Regions from separate parts of the Ruminococcus sp. 1001136sp1_2201st1_G3_2201SCRN_220225 genome, predicted to be linked through region 1. Evidence: riboswitches for the same ligand, from Rfam matches in the RefSeq annotation. Region 1 holds a riboswitch; the other holds the start of a gene.
What was found. Region 1 has a riboswitch for cobalamin ahead of AB5642_RS04025 (ABC transporter substrate-binding protein). Riboswitches for the same ligand answer to the same signal wherever they lie in the genome.
Positions count from the first base shown of each region.

Region 2: linked by a shared signal. The riboswitch ahead of AB5642_RS13850 (hypothetical protein) and the one ahead of AB5642_RS04025 (ABC transporter substrate-binding protein) in region 1 are both predicted to bind cobalamin.

Region 1 is NZ_JBCOME010000007.1:14,191-22,273, reverse strand. Features, by position in the region: gene AB5642_RS04035 (YhcG family protein) at 1-343, shown strand, start outside; gene AB5642_RS04030 (type III restriction-modification system endonuclease) at 340-3,393, shown strand; cobalamin riboswitch at 3,635-3,832, shown strand; gene AB5642_RS04025 (ABC transporter substrate-binding protein) at 3,950-4,942, shown strand; gene AB5642_RS04020 (iron ABC transporter permease) at 4,944-6,029, shown strand; gene AB5642_RS04015 (ABC transporter ATP-binding protein) at 6,026-6,799, shown strand; gene AB5642_RS04010 (sirohydrochlorin cobaltochelatase) at 6,822-7,610, shown strand; gene AB5642_RS04005 (CGGC domain-containing protein) at 7,607-7,963, shown strand.
Region 2 is NZ_JBCOME010000044.1:6,358-14,440, forward strand. Features, by position in the region: gene AB5642_RS13845 (ABC transporter substrate-binding protein) at 1-95, opposite strand, end outside; gene AB5642_RS13850 (hypothetical protein) at 153-3,194, opposite strand; cobalamin riboswitch at 3,392-3,591, opposite strand; gene AB5642_RS13855 (VanW family protein) at 3,668-5,098, opposite strand; gene AB5642_RS13860 (hypothetical protein) at 5,178-5,228, shown strand; gene hisI (phosphoribosyl-AMP cyclohydrolase) at 5,212-5,556, opposite strand; gene hisB (imidazoleglycerol-phosphate dehydratase HisB) at 5,685-6,272, opposite strand; gene hisD (histidinol dehydrogenase) at 6,269-7,582, opposite strand; gene hisG (ATP phosphoribosyltransferase) at 7,631-8,083, opposite strand, start outside.

The sequences.
Region 1 (8,083 bases):
TGATGAAGAACATTTTATGGTTGATCTGGTTTTCTATAACCGTCTGCTGCGATGCTTTGTTCTGTTTGACTTGAAAATTGGGGAACTCAAGCATCAGGATATTGGGCAGATGCAGATGTATGTCAATTACTATGACCGCAAAGTAAAACTGCCGGATGAGAATAAAACAATCGGTATTGTCCTTTGTCGCGATAAAAATAATGCGGTAGTAGAAATGACGCTGCCAGAAGATAATTCTCAGATATTTGCCAGCAAGTACGAAACGGTTCTTCCAAAAAAGGAAGACTTAAAGAAACTTCTGGAAGAGCAAATTGCAGTTGAGAACGGAGGAGCGGAAGAATGAAACTTCAATTTAAGCATCAGAAGTTCCAGGCGGACGCTGCCAAGGCAGTGGTAGATGTCTTTACCGGGCAGCCATATCTGACTCCAACTTATATGATGGACAGAGGTACCGGTAATTTCCAGTTTGGTATGAATGAAGAGGAAGACTTTACCGGATGGCGTAACCACCCACTTGTGCCGGAGCTGTCTAACCGTATGATCTTGGAACAAATCCAGAAAATACAAAGAACCTATCAAATCACGCCTTCTCAGAAATTAGAAGGTGAAGGTTATAATCTGACAATTGAAATGGAAACTGGTGTTGGTAAAACTTATACTTACATCAAAACCATGTTTGAGCTGAATAAGCACTATGGCTGGAGTAAGTTCATTGTTGTGGTACCGAGTATCGCCATTCGTGAAGGCGTTTACAAATCTTTTCAGGTAACGCAGGAACACTTTGCGGAAGAATACGGAAAGAAGATTCGCTTTTTTATATATAATTCCGCTCAGCTTACGGAAATTGACCGCTTTGCGTCTGATAGTGCCATCAATGTTATGATTATTAACTCGCAAGCGTTTAATGCCAGAGGAAAGGATGCGCGTCGCATCTATATGGAACTGGATGACTTCCGTTCTAGACGTCCGATAGATATCATTGCGAAAACGAATCCGATTCTTATTATTGATGAGCCACAGTCTGTCGAGGGTAAGCAGACAAAGGAGCGGCTGCGGGAGTTTCATCCGTTGATGACATTGCGTTATTCTGCAACACATAAGGATGACAGTATCTACAACATGATCTATCGCCTGGACGCTATGGAAGCCTATAACAAACGTCTTGTAAAGAAGATTGCAGTTAAAGGGATTACAGAATCTGGCAGCACGGCAACAGAAAGCTATGTTTATCTGCAAAGCATTAACTTATCTAAAGCTGATCCGACTGCAACCATTCAGTTTGACTATAAAGGTGCTTCTGGAATTCGGAAAGTTACTAAGACAGTAGGAATTGGATTTAACCTCTATGATCAGTCTAACGGCATGGAAGAATATCATAATAACTTTGTAGTAAAGTCGATTGATGGTCGTGATGATTCTGTAGAGTTTTTGAATGGTATCAAAATTTATGCTGGTGATGTGATCGGTAGAGTTAGTGAGGAGCAACTGCGCCGTATTCAGATTCGAGAAACGATTCTCTCTCACATTGAGAGAGAACGACAGCTGTATTACAAGGGAATCAAAGTCCTTTCTCTGTTTTTTATTGATGAAGTTGCTCATTACAAACAGTATGATGCAAACGGAAAACCGAGTAATGGTATCTTTGCAGAGATGTTTGAAGAAGAGTATCGCGACATTGTAGAAAATTTGCAGATAGGTGTTGGAGAGACTGAATATTTTCGCTATCTGGCTTCTATCTCTGCCGAATCCACTCATGCAGGCTATTTTTCGATTGATAAAAAGGGCAAGATGATTAATAGCAAGGTTGGCCGTAAAGAAACCACAACAGATGATGTTGACGCCTACGATTTGATTATGAAAAACAAAGAGCTGCTTTTGGACAGAGATCCGAAACGTTCCCCCGTTAGGTTTATCTTCTCGCATTCAGCGTTACGTGAGGGCTGGGATAATCCGAATGTTTTTCAAATCTGTACACTGAAACAGAGCGGCAGTGATGTTCGCAAGCGCCAGGAGGTTGGTCGTGGTCTACGCCTGTGCGTCAACCAGGATGGTGAACGCCAAGATGCGAATGTTTTGGGAAATGATGTTCATAATGTCAATATTCTGACTGTCATTGCCAGTGAAAGTTATGATTCCTTTGCGAAAGGCTTACAGAGTGAAATCGCAGAGACTGTGGCAGATCGGCCTCGTGCTATTACAGCTGATCTGTTTGTAGGAAAGGTCATCAACGATTCGGATGGTCGTGAACAAGTGGTTGATAGGGATACTGCCTATGCCATCATGTATGATTTGACTATTAACCGCTATATCGACAAGAAGGGTGTATTGACTGATAAATACTACGAAGACAAATCCAATGGCATTTTGCAAATTGCTGAAGAAGTGAATGATTTCGCAGCATCCATTGTAGAACTCATCGACTCGGTTTACAACCCGAGGGCAATGCAGCCTGAAAATGCTCGTAGTAATAATGTTGAGCTTAGGGTTAATGAAGAAAAATTTGCTATGCCTGAGTTTCAAGCGCTCTGGTCAAAGATTAATGCAAAGTCTATTTATATCGTAGATTTTGATATTGATGAACTGATCCGAAATGCAATAACATCTCTGGATGCTAAGCTGAGAGTTGCTAAGATTTTCTTTAAGATTGAATCAGGTGCAATGGAAGAAATTAAATCGAAAGAAGCTTTGGAATGTGGAGCAGCTTTTACAAAGGAAACTTCTGCTTACGGTACGCAGACACGGATTCCTGTCAATAGTAGTGTGAAATACGATTTGGTTGGCAAACTGGTGGAAGAGACAAAGTTGACTCGTAAGGATGTTATTGCTATTCTGTGTGGTATCAAAAAGACTGTTTTTGATCAGTTTAAAGATAATCCGGAAGAGTTCATTATCAAGGCAGCTGCACTTATTAATGAGGAAAAGGCTACAGCCATTATCCAGCACATTACTTATGCAGCTTTGGATGAGCATTACAGCATGAAGGTATTTACTGATTCCACTATTAAAGGCAGGTTGGGCGTCAATGCAATGAAAACAAAGAAGCATTTGTACGATTATCTTGTTTTTGATTCCACCAATGAACGTGATTTTGCTATAGGACTGGATATGAGCACAGATGTGGCCTTATATGTAAAATTGCCGAATGGATTCTATATTTCAACACCGGTAGGAAATTATAACCCTGACTGGGCAATTGCTTTCTATAAGGGAAAGGTAAAGCATATTTATTTTGTAGCTGAAACCAAAGGCTCTATGTCCTCTATGCAGTTGCGTTTGATTGAGGAATCTAAGATACACTGCGCACGGGAACACTTTAAGGCTATCAGTAGTGGCAGCGTTGTTTATGATGTTGTGGATAGCTATCAGAGTCTTTTTAATATGGTGACGAGATAAGGCGTTAAGGGATAATATTTCCTCAACAATCATAGGAAGGCGTGCTGTGTATGTCAGTTTTTGTATCTCGCTGCGAATAGCACGAATGTAATTCGGTGTGAAAACAGGGACTAACAATGTGTATGCGATGTAGTCCCTGTTTTCAAAAAAGGTTCATAAAAACATTGTTAAAGAAATATAAAAACATTGCTAAAGAAATATCTTTACTTTATTTAAGGGGTAAGTTATAATAATTCTGCTTAAAAGAATAAATGTGCCAAGTGCTGAAAAATATATAAAATTTGTGCTATTTTCAGAAGAGGGAATCAGGTGAGAATCCTGAACGATCCGGTCACTGTATTCAGTTATGCCACATTCATATCCATTGCATTTTTATGTGAGAAGGGAATGGGGATTTAAGCTGTAAGCCAGGAAACCTGCTTGGTTCATAGAAAGAAACTTCCGTGTAAAGTGCTGTCTTTCGTATCATGTTTTTTTGTGATGCCCGCTTTTTCATGGAAGCGGACTTTTTTCTTTTAAAAACAAAAAAACAAAAGAAAAAATAAGGAGAAAAAGCATGAAAAACATGAAAACAGCAGCAGGAATGTTATGTCTGGCAGGAATTCTCAGCCTGGGAATGGGAACAACTGTATTTGCGGAGGATGGAGACAGCCATTATCCCGTAACAATCACAACCTACAATTATGAGAACGAACCGGTTGAAATGACTTTTGAGAAAGCTCCGGAGAAAGTATTTGCATATGCAAACTCCAATATCGAAGAGCTTCTGGCACTTGGTCTCGGTGATAAGATCGTAGCTGCTTACGGTCTGGACGGTGATGTGCGTGAGGATTTAAAAGATGAATTTGACAAGATTCAGTATATGGATACCAAGCCATCCAAAGAGGAAGTTGTTGCAATGGAGCCTGATTTTATTGCGGCATGGTATTCTTCTTTCAGTGATGACTGGCTTTCTGATGTAAGCTTCTGGCAGGAGAGAGATGTAAATACATACATGTCCCTGAACAGTTCTGCAAAGGGACCGGCTTCTGAGTTCCCACGTACAATTGAAGACGAATATGAGGATATCCTGAACCTTGGCAAGATCTTTGATTGCGAAGACAAGGCAGAGGAAATCGTTGATCAGATGAAGGGTGAGATTGATAAAGTAAAAGAGCATGTGGAAGGAACAGACCCGTTATCCGTAGCCGTTCTTGAGGATGAGGGAGATTCCTTCCGTGTATATGGAACAGAGACACTTGGCGGAAATATTCCGGAGACACTTGGTGCAGAGCTGAAGCTTGGTGCAGAGAACTCTGAAAACGTTGGTGCAGAGGATCTGATTGCAGCTGATCCGGATGTATTATTCATGATCAACTATGATGGATTTATGACAGCTGATGAGGCAATCGCTGATATTACAGATAACCCTGCATATGCGAGCCTTTCTGCAGTTAAGAACAACAAAGTATTCTCTGTAAACCTGAACGAGGTATACTGCAGCGGTGTCAGAACCTATGATGGAATTATGACATTTGCAAAAGCATTATATCCGGATCTGTACGAATAAAATGAAAAGAAAACCGGATTTTAAAAATGGAATTTTTCATGGAAAGCCGATCTATGTGCTGGCGGTGATATTACTGACTGTGCTTCTGGTGATATCCATTCTGACTGCAGTTACCATTGGTTCTGTAGATCTTTCTGTGAAAGATGTGTATAGTGTAATTTTGTATAAAGTGTTTGGAATCGGGGATCCGGAGGTTTATGGTGTAGGAGCCATGTCTGATATTGTGTGGTTTATCCGCCTTCCCCGTATTCTTCTTGCAACAGCCGTTGGCATGGGTCTGGCAGTTGCAGGTGTGGTAATGCAGGCCATTGTGAAAAATCCGATTGCAGATCCGTATATTCTGGGTATTTCCTCTGGTGCATCTCTTGGTGCAACAGTGGCAATCTTTCTTGGAGTTGGAGCCGTATTTGGCTCCAACTCTATTGGAATCTGCGCATTTATCGGAGCTTTCCTTATTTCTGTACTGGTACAGATCACTGCAAATATAGGAGGCCGGGCAAATTCAGTCCGACTTCTGCTTGCAGGTACAGCACTTGGAAGTGTGTGCAGTGCATTTTCAAACTTTGTTGTCTATATTGCGGGCGACAGAGATGGAATCCAGACAGTTACTTTCTGGCTGATGGGAAGTCTGGCAGGCGCGAAATGGGAAAATCTGGCTGTGATTATTCCCTGCGTTTTTATAGCAACCCTGTTTTTCTGCACCCAGAGCCGTATTCTCAATATGATGCTGCTTGGAGATGAGGTATCCATCACATTAGGAACTGACCTGCACAGATATCGTCAGGTGTATCTTGTAGTGACAGCACTGTTGATCGGTTTTGTGGTATATTCCGCAGGTATCATTGGATTTGTAGGACTCATTATTCCTCATGTGGTACGAATGTTCTTTGGAACCGATCACAAGAAAATGCTTCCACTGTCAGCACTTAGCGGTTCCATTTTCTTGATCTGGGCAGATGTTGCTTCCAGGATCATTATTCCCAAGAGTGAAGTCCCAATCGGAATCCTGGTATCCATGATCGGAGCACCTTGCTTTATTTATCTGCTGGTACGCAGATCTTATGGATTCGGAGGTGAGAAATCATGAAACTGACAGCTTCTGATATCCATGTGGAGCTTGGCGGAAATGAGATTCTTAAGGGAATTGACGCAGCCATAAAGGAAAAGGAATTTGTAGGAATTATAGGACCAAACGGAAGTGGAAAAAGTACATTGCTGAAATGTATTTACCGTGTACTTAAGCCAGATACCGGCGTGATCATGCTGGATGGAAAACCGCTGAACGAATATAAGGTAAAGGATTCTGCAAAAGCACTGGCAGTGGTGTCCCAGCACAATTACTATAATTTTGAATTTTCCGTACAGGAAATTGTAATGATGGGAAGGGCTCCTCATAAGAAAACCATGGAACGGGATAATGCCGAGGATTATAAGATCGTGGAAGAGTGTCTGGAAAAAGTGGGAATGCTTCCCTATCGGCACCGTGTTTTTTCCAGTCTGTCTGGCGGTGAGCAGCAGCGAATCATTCTGGCAAGAGCTCTGGCGCAGAAAACTGACTGTCTGATCTTGGATGAGCCTACCAACCATCTTGACATCAAATACCAGCTCCAGCTTCTGGATATTGTAAAAAGTCTTGGGGTCACTGTGATCGGTGCTTTGCATGATCTGAATATTGCAGCAGCATACTGCGACCGGATCTATGCCATGAAGAACGGTCGTCTGGTGGCTTGCGGAACTCCGGAAGAAGTCATTACAGAAGATTTTATACATATGTTATATGAAGTAGATGCAACTGTAAAAAAGGATGAATACGGCATGCTGAATGTTACATACCATCCTTTGCATGTGAAAAAATAAAGGAAAAGTGGAGGAAATCTGAATGAGCGATACAGCAAAAAAAGGGATCCTTGTAGTCAGCTTTGGCACCAGTCACGAGGACACCAGAGTAGTGACCATTGATGCAATTGAAAAAGAAATTGGAGCTGCTTTTACAGATTGTAAAGTTTATCGCGCATGGACAAGCAAGATGATCCTTGCCAGAATTTCAAAGAGAGATCATATTCACTATGACAATGTGACAGAAGCAATGGAGCGTATGAGAACAGATGGAATCACAGAGGTGATCGTCCAGCCTACGCATGTAATGAACGGTGTGGAAAATGACCTTATGAAAAAGGATGTTCTGGCGTGTGCGGATCATTTCCAATCTGTGAAATTCGGAGCTCCTCTGCTTACAACAGAAGAAGATAATGAGTATGTGGTGAAAGCGGTTGCAGATGAGTTCCCTGTAATTAAGGATAAGGAAACGGCACTTGTGCTTATGGGGCATGGAACCGAGCACTACGCAAATGCCGTTTATGCCGCACTGGATTACAGATTCAAGGATATGGGATATGAAAATGTGATCGTAGGAACTGTGGAAGGTTATCCTGAAATTGACCAGGTCCTGAAACAGCTTGGAAAATGCGGGGTAAAAAAAGTGGTAATCGCACCGTTTATGATCGTTGCCGGTGACCATGCGAAAAATGACATGGCAGGAGAGGAAGAAGACTCCTGGAAAAATATCATCAGCAAAGCTGGCTATGAAGTGCAGACAGTTCTGAAAGGACTGGGGGAATATGAAAGTATTCGAAAACTCTTTGTGGAACATGCGAGGGAAGCGGTATGATTAAAATTGGGACACTGACCTGCCTTCACTCCAATAATGTATGTGCCAGAGTGGGATGCCTGAAGGCCTTTCAGAATCGCAGTGACTTTTTTGATGGATATTCTCCGGACACACTTCTGGGAGCAATGATGACCTGTAATGGATGCAAAAGTATAAATCCCAAAGAACCGGATGTAGATGAGGGAATTCTGGAAAAAATAGACAGGCTGGTCAGCGAAGAAATTAAGGTAATGCATGTGGGAGCCTGTCGTCTGGACAGGGAGAAAAAAGAGTGCCCACGAATTGCCAAAATCTGTGAGATGATAGAATCCAGGGGAATCCAGGTGGTAAGAGGAACTCATAGAGAATCCTGAAACAGGATAGAGAAATCGTATAGGGGAAACTTCCAGGCAGATTGTGGAAAATAGTCTGTCTGGAAGCTTTTTTATTGCTGTGTTTTGCCTGGCTTTATTGACAATATACGCAGGAATTAG
Region 2 (8,083 bases), on a different contig from region 1:
TCCTCTTCTGCCCATACCGGAGTAATGGCAGAAAATGTCATTACTGCTGCTGCAAAAATACTTAAAATTTTATATTTCAGCTTTTTGTCATACATTTTTATTTTCTCCTGCTGATTATTCTTGCTACTGTGCATATGGTGAAGAATAATAATTTATTCTTCCTCATCAGTTACAAAAATTGCTTCGTAAGCTTTTTCCCACTCAGCTTTTGCATTGTCATCCTTTTCATCTGCAGAACGGTCTACGATAAACGGGATTTTCAGAGTGGAATATTTCTCTGCGGAATCTTTCAGAAGGTTTTCTTTTGCTTCTGTGTCTGCTTCCTCTGTCGGGAGAATATCAGAAGAAAGGATAGAAATACCACACTGACTCTTTACAAGAGCTTTGTAATCTGTATCTTCATCTTTTCCTGCAAAAGTTACGGAACCATCTTCCAGAGCAGCTGTAAGGCTGTCTACCGTACAGTCCTCTTTTTCCATTCCAAGAGCAGTAACGTTGTCTGTAAGATCAAGCTTATCCAAAATGTTAAGAGCATCTGTGGAAGCCACATAAGCAGATTCTACCGGCTGGTTGATCACGATTACATCTTTATCAAGTCCTGCAGGGATAACAGCACCCTCAGGTACGATCAGGTATTTTACAACATTGCCCATGTAGAGCTTTTCTGTACCTGTAAGTTCCTGGGAATCAGCAGCTTCTGTTTTTGCATTTTCTTTTCCGGAATCAACAGTTTCCGGTTTTCTTGCAGTATCTGTTGTCATATCTACTTCAAGAAGGGTAATGCCCTTTGCGTAGTGATAAAGCTTAAAGTATTTTGCATGCTCAAGAGTAGTTTCGTCTTTATACTCAAGACCTGTGATCTCTGGTGCAGAATCATCCAGCTTCTTGTTTCCTGTGGAAAGCATGCTGTTGTCCTCTGCCGGGTTATCCTTGTCTGTTTTCTTCGGATCGTTTGCACCCTTTAAAGCGATATAAATGGTGTAAGTGATTTCATGAGCCTGGGACATTCTGGTTGTCATACCAATGATCGTATTATTCTGGTTCAGTGCTACCGGAATTGTGAAAGTAGAAGTTCCGCCGCCGCATGCACCGTAATATTTATTTCCATTGGCTTTTACATAACCGTAATATTCACTGCTGAATACAATAGTCGCATATGCCTGACCATTTGTTACCGTAACTTTGTTACAGGAAATATTGACCTTTCCAGAGCCACCAGACCAGGAGAAGCTGTCAGGAGTATAGGTTCCATCTGCTAATGTAGTAGAACTGTTTACAGATGCTGTTCCGCCGCTTAAGTCAGATTCGTATTTGGATTCCTCTTCCGGTTTCTTGTCTGGCTTTGGAGTTGCTGTTGGTGTAGGGGTTGCTGTCGGTTTTTTATTTGGTTTTGCAGTGGGTGCAGGAGTTGCTGTGATTGTTGTGTCAGGAGCAGTGTCTGGCTGCGGATCATCCTGTACGTCAGCTATCTTATTCAAAGTGCTGGACTGGAAAGTCAGGATCCTGTCATACCAGATCTGGTTTTTGTGGGAAAAAGCAGCAACTGCAATTCCATTATCCAGGGCTTCAACAGGAATCTCATATGTATATTTGCCATTTGCGTCTGCCACATATGGAACCCAGGTGGAGGAATCTGCTGCGGCAGCTTCTTCTTTTGTTCCCAGACATAGATAGTCGTAACCAGTTCCGCTTAAAGTAAGAACAGCTGTCATTTTTCCGTTTTTGGAAGTAAGGACACAGTCAATTACACGGAACATAGATGAACTGGAGTTAACTGTAACATTGTAAATTCCGCTTGTACAGCTGCCTGGAGCTGGGGTTGCTGTTGGCTCTGGGGTGTTGGCTGCTTCCGGAGTTGTGCTTGGCACTGGAGTTTCAGTTGGAGCAGGTGTTCCGGTTGGTGCCGGAGTCTCAACCGGTGCTTCGGTAGGCGCCGGAGAAACAGTTGGTTCTGGTGTTGGAGCAGCCTCTCCATATCCTGGAACTGCCGGTACGGTAATCGTCAATATACCCTTTGCGTACCAGTTCTGGCTCTTCTTGGAATGAGGAACGACTGCTATTGTCTGAGCTTCCTTGCTTGCAGTAACTTCAAAGGTGTAGGTATAGCCTCCTGCACTGTTTTCAACTCCTTTGATGGCATTTGCTTCTTTATCGGAGTCATTGAAACTGCCAAGATAGATCATGTCATAATTCTGTTTTGCGGTAGAAAGTGTGACAATATATTTATCCTCCGAAACCTTTACAGTGGAACCGGTGATTACGAACATTGCAAATTCATCACCGTTTTCTTTTACAAGCTTGATTCCGGCATCTGTAATCTCATTCTGGGCTGGTGCCTGGGTTGGAGCTGCAGTTGGCAGTGGAGTGGCAGTTGGCTCAGGGGCTGCAGTTGGCTCTGGAGTAGCTGTTGGTTCCGGGGCTTTCATTCCTGGAACGTTCAGTTTCAAAGCCATATTTGTGTACCATTTCTGATTTTTCACAGAAAATGGTACGATGCTGAAAGTCTGGACCTGTTCACTGGCAGGAACCTCAAAAATGAAAGTATAACCATCTTCATTTTCTGTACCAACGATTGCTGCTGCATTTTTTGCTTCGTCAGGATCTTCTTTAGAACCAAGATAAAGCTTCTCATAGTTCTTTCCGTCAGTATTGAGGGTTATCTTAATTTTATCACCATTTAATTCAGCAGAAGAGCTTTTGATTTTAAGCATTTTATATGCACTGTTATCTTCCTTGTCAATGGTCATGTTGGAACCATCTGGGTTCAGATCCTCTGGCTTTGTTTCTGGTTTATCTGTCTCTTCGGTTTTGCCCTCTTCTGTTGTTTCTGGTGCAGCTGTAGGCTGTGGAGCTTCTGCTTCCTCATTTTTGCTTTCTTCAGCAGGTGATGCAGTAACCTCAGGAGTGGTCTCAGAGGCAGGTGTTTCTGTAGCAGCAGGTGTCTCTTTCACAGCAGAGGCATCCACTGCTGCCGGAGTTACTGTAGTGTCAGTGTTTTCTTCCTCAGCTGTTGCGTTCTCCTGCACAGGGGTCTCAGCAGCAACAGCAGTCTTCTCCGCCTCTGTTTCTGGAGTTGGTGTAACAGAAACCTGTACGTTTGCATCCTCATTTTCTGCCTGTGTAAGTACAGCAGGAGTGACCGTCATCGCGACGGAAAGGAACAGTGCAAGAAAGCGTTTTGAATTTCTTTTCATTTCTTTTTCCTCGATTCTTCCTATTATTTTATAATTTGAATAAATCCCAATTGCTTCTGGAGCCTGTTTGTACAATGGGCAATCCTGACAGGATTATTTCAAAAAAATGCCTGCTTCCTCTGAGAAAACAGGCACTAAAAATTCAATATATTGTATTATCAAATATATTAATGAGAATGAAGTACTTTCTTCGGAAGCTTTCATTAAACGAATTCAGCAGGTTTCCTGACTTACAGATCAACACAGAATCCATCCTTCTCAGCAATATACCAATGGTTTCACTGGATTCTACTCCCTGGTTACAGTGACCGGATCGTTCAGGACTTTCACCTGATTCCCTCTTAGAGCGTGTTGAAAAATATTCCCACAATCTGCACGCTGTAGCAGACAGATATGTCTGGCACTGAAAACGGATTTATTCAATTCACCTCATTATAGCAGACCGTTATGTCGAAATCAATAGATTTATAGGGTTATTGCTTGTATTTACTGTACCCGACTTCATCTGTGCGGAGAAGTGTTCCATTCTCATCGTAGACACTGCGGTAGGTTTTACAGGTGTTTGGATCGGAATGCTCTGTAGTAATCTCTACCGTATTATTGTCAGTTTGGGTTCCGTAAATGGATACCGTTACGGCTTCCTCTTTTTCATCGTAAGAGGCTTCAATTTTAATTGGATAAGCAGTATTATTCTGAAAACGGAAATCCTGACCTCCCCACACCACTGCTGCGTCCAGACCATCCTCAACATAATCAATTCGGGCAGCGTGATTATGACGCTCAACAATGGTCAGATCAGACTGCAGGCATGCCATAAACAACGTAGTGGAAATCTGGCAGATTCCGCCTCCGATATCCTGGGCATGTTCGCCTCCTACAATTACAGTTGCTTCCCTGTACCCTCGTTCCTCAGTACGTGGACCTAAAGTATCGTTGTAGGAAAAAATCTGTCCTGGCTGAAGTTCCATTCCATCACAGGCTTCCACGGCAAGCTTCAAATTGGCAACACGGTTTTCGGTACCTCCGCCATATGTAGTATAAGTACCAAGAAGATTCAGATAAGGAAGGGCTTCTATCTCTTCTGTAGAAACTTCGGGTAGGGTTATTTCAAGGGGGATGGTAATCTTTGCCCCTTCTTTTGCTTTTTCCAGCTTCTTTGCAGCTGACTTCACATCAAATGAAATTCCGGTAACTGCCGGAATAATTTCATTATTTTCCCCCAGAGAAGCATCTGTGGCATCTGTATGTACTTTTTCATAATAGGCTTCCAGATCCAGTTCCTCTGGCGGTGTCTTCATAGTAGGACATTCGATAACAGCTTCATAATCTTCTATGGAAATTGCTTTTAGAATCGCTTCTTTCAATGCATCCATATCCGGACCGATTCCGGTTTTTCCCTTAGTGATAACCAGCTCTGTATCTGTAAGTTCACAGGAAGTCTGTATAGTGGTGGATCCCTTTGAAATTCCAGCATCCTCCAGAAGCTTGTCCAGTTCGTCTTTGTTTCGGGCTTCTGGCATAAGGGTGACTTCTTCCTTTGTCTTGCTGTTCATCAGTTCGATGCGGTCAGTTCCATGAGTAAACCAGGCACCATGTCCAAGAGCATAGGCACTTTCTACAATTGATTTTACATCAAGACCGAGAACAGGATAGATGGATACCTTAAAGTTCTTTCCATTCAGGGTAATGGTCATCTGTGTGTTCTCATATTTTTCCTGAAAATCTTTTGAAATTGCGTCAATGGCTTCCTCTTTGGTCATTCCCTGAATGGCTATGCCGTTTATTTTAAGCTTCTTCCAGATTACATTATCTGTAAGAAAATGACACCACAGCCCATACGCACCTGCCAGAATCAGAACCAGGATCAGAACTTTGATCACACCGTTTTTCACTTGTTTTTTCATGTAATAATTTTACCTTTTGCAGTCTTTTTTAGAGCGTGTTTGAAAAAGGCTTTCTGCAAAATATATCGCAAAGTGGGGCGTGCAGATTGCAGGAATGATTTTTCAAACAGGCTTTAGAGCAATGGGGTAAAAAAGCATGTCCGGTTTCCGGTATGGCATGCAGCCCCTACCTGCTCTACTTTTGCCAGAATTGTATCATTATCACAGTCAATAGTCAATGATTTCACATACTGAACATGACCGGAGGTTAGTCCTTTGGTCCAGAGCTCGTTGCGGCTGCGGCTCCAGTAAGTCATTTTTCCCAGCTTCAGAGTGGTAAGGTATGCTTTCTCGTTCATGTACGCAAGCATAAGAACTTCGTCTGTTTTGTAATCCTGCACAATAACCGGAACCATGCCGTCACTGTTTAATTTGAAATCTGACCAGGACATTTTGGACTTTAATTGGTTCTGTTCCATATTTTTAATACTCCTTTATGAAAAATTCTTCTGCAATTATGCCACCTGCTTTCATGCTCAATTCGAAAAAAATGAAAACAAGTGGCATATATCATATCGTCTTAATTGTAATTCTGTTTGTTCTGCCCTTAGAGACTTCCCTTCGTAGAAAGCACATCTGTAATACGAGGATCATAAGCTACCGCCATATCCAGCGCCTTTGCAAAGCTTTTGAACATGGCTTCTGCCATATGGTGATTATTTCCCGGTGTTAGAACCTTAATGTGAAGATTCATGGCTGCCGTATAAGAAATGGCGTAAAAGAATTCCTTCACCATTTCTGTGGACATATCTCCAATTTTTTCACTGGTAAACGTACCTTCGAAGGAAAGATACGGGCGTCCCCCGAGATCAATGGCGCAAAGCACAAGACACTCATCCATTGGAAGGATGCAGCTTCCGTAACGCCTGATTCCTTTCTTGTCTCCAACCGCTTCTTTAATAGCTGTGCCAAGAACAATTCCCGTATCTTCAATGGTATGATGATCGTCAACCTGAAGATCACCCTTTACCTTTATATCCAGATCAAAAAGTCCGTGGCGGGTAAAGCCATCTAACATGTGATCGAAAAATCCCACACCTGTATCCAGACTGCTTTTTCCGGTTCCGTCCAGATTCAGCTTTATGGCAATTTTAGTTTCCTTTGTATTTCGTTCAACAGTAGCTTCTCTTGTCATGACTGCTCCTTTTTATCTTCCTCTTCAAAGCGGACTGCAATGGAGTTGGCGTGTGCAGTTAGCTGCTCTGAGGATGCAAACTGGATGATGTCCTTGTGGATTTCCTGTAATGCAGACCTGGAATAATATACAATACTGGATTTCTTAATAAAATCGTCAACGGAAAGTGCAGAGAAGAACTTGGCTGTTCCGTTGGTAGGAAGAACGTGGTTCGGTCCCGCGAAATAATCACCAAGAGGTTCAGAACTGTACTCTCCAATGAAAATAGCGCCTGCATTTCGTACCTTCATCATTACCTCAAAAGCGTTCTTAGTGACAATTTCCATATGTTCCGAAGCAATCTCATTCGCTGCTTCAATTGCTTCATCCATATCTTCTGCAATAAGGATATATCCAAAATTCTCCAGAGATTTTTCGATGATCTCTTTTCTGGAAAGAACCTTCAGATAGCCTTCAATCTCTTTCTCTACATTCTGTGCCAGTTCTGTACTGGTAGTAATGAGGATTGCAGAAGCCATCTCATCGTGTTCTGCCTGAGAAAGAAGATCTGCTGCTACATAGTGTGCATTTGCAGTTTCATCTGCAAGGACAAGGATCTCACTTGGACCAGCGATGGAATCAATGCTCACATGTCCATAAACAGCCTTTTTTGCAAGGGCTACAAAAATGTTGCCAGGTCCTACGATCTTGTCTACCTTTGGGATGCTTGCAGTACCATAAGCAAGTGCTCCGATTGCCTGTGCACCACCAACTTTATAGATCTCATCAGCGCCTGCTTCTTTGGCAGCAACCAGAGTGGATGGATTTACTTTACCGTCTTTCCCAGGAGGTGTGGTCATAACGATGTGAGGTACTCCTGCCACTTTTGCCGGCACAATATTCATTAATACAGAAGAAGGATAAACTGCTTTTCCGCCTGGAACATAAACACCTACACGATTTAATGGTGTTACCTTCTGACCAAGCATGGTGCCATTTTCGGTACTGGTAAACCAACTGTTCTGACGCTGTTTCTCATGGTAGCTGCGGATGTTTACAAGTGCCTTGCGGATAACTTCCAATAAGGATGCATCAACTGCTTTATATGCTTCTTCAATTTCCGCTTCGGTTACACGTATGGTTTCCGGAGTTACCTCTACTTTATCAAATTCTTTTGTGTAAGAAAAAAGAGCTTCATCCCCTTTTTCTTTTACATTTGCAAGAATATCTGCTACTGCGGCTTCGAACTTGCCGTAATTATTAGGGCTCCGTTTTAAAAGATTTTCCAGGATATCTTTGGTAGATTCTTTTGTTAATCTTACTGTACGCATTGTGATCGATCCTTCCAATTTTATTTTATTCCAGAAAAAACAGTAATTTCAGATTACCTTTCGTAAATCTTCAATCAGCTTACTGATTCTTTCATTTTCCATTTTCATGCTTACCTGATTCACAACCATTCTTGCTGAAAGAGGGCAAACTTCTTCTAACACCTTCAGTCCATTTTCACGAAGTGTGCTTCCGGTCTCAACGATATCCACAATCACTTCAGAAAGACCTACAATAGGGGCAAGCTCAATAGAACCATTCAGCTTAATGATTTCCACAGTCTGATGTTTCTTATTATAGAAATAATCTTTGGCAATGTTTGGATATTTGGTTGCCACACGAATCAGCTGATTTGAATTCAGAAGGGGTTTGGCACTTTCAGGTCCGCAAACACACATGCGGCAGGCTCCAAATCCAAGATCCATTACCTCGTAAAGCTTACGGCCTTCTTCCAGGATCGTATCCTTTCCGACAATTCCGATGTCAGCTGCGCCATATTCTAC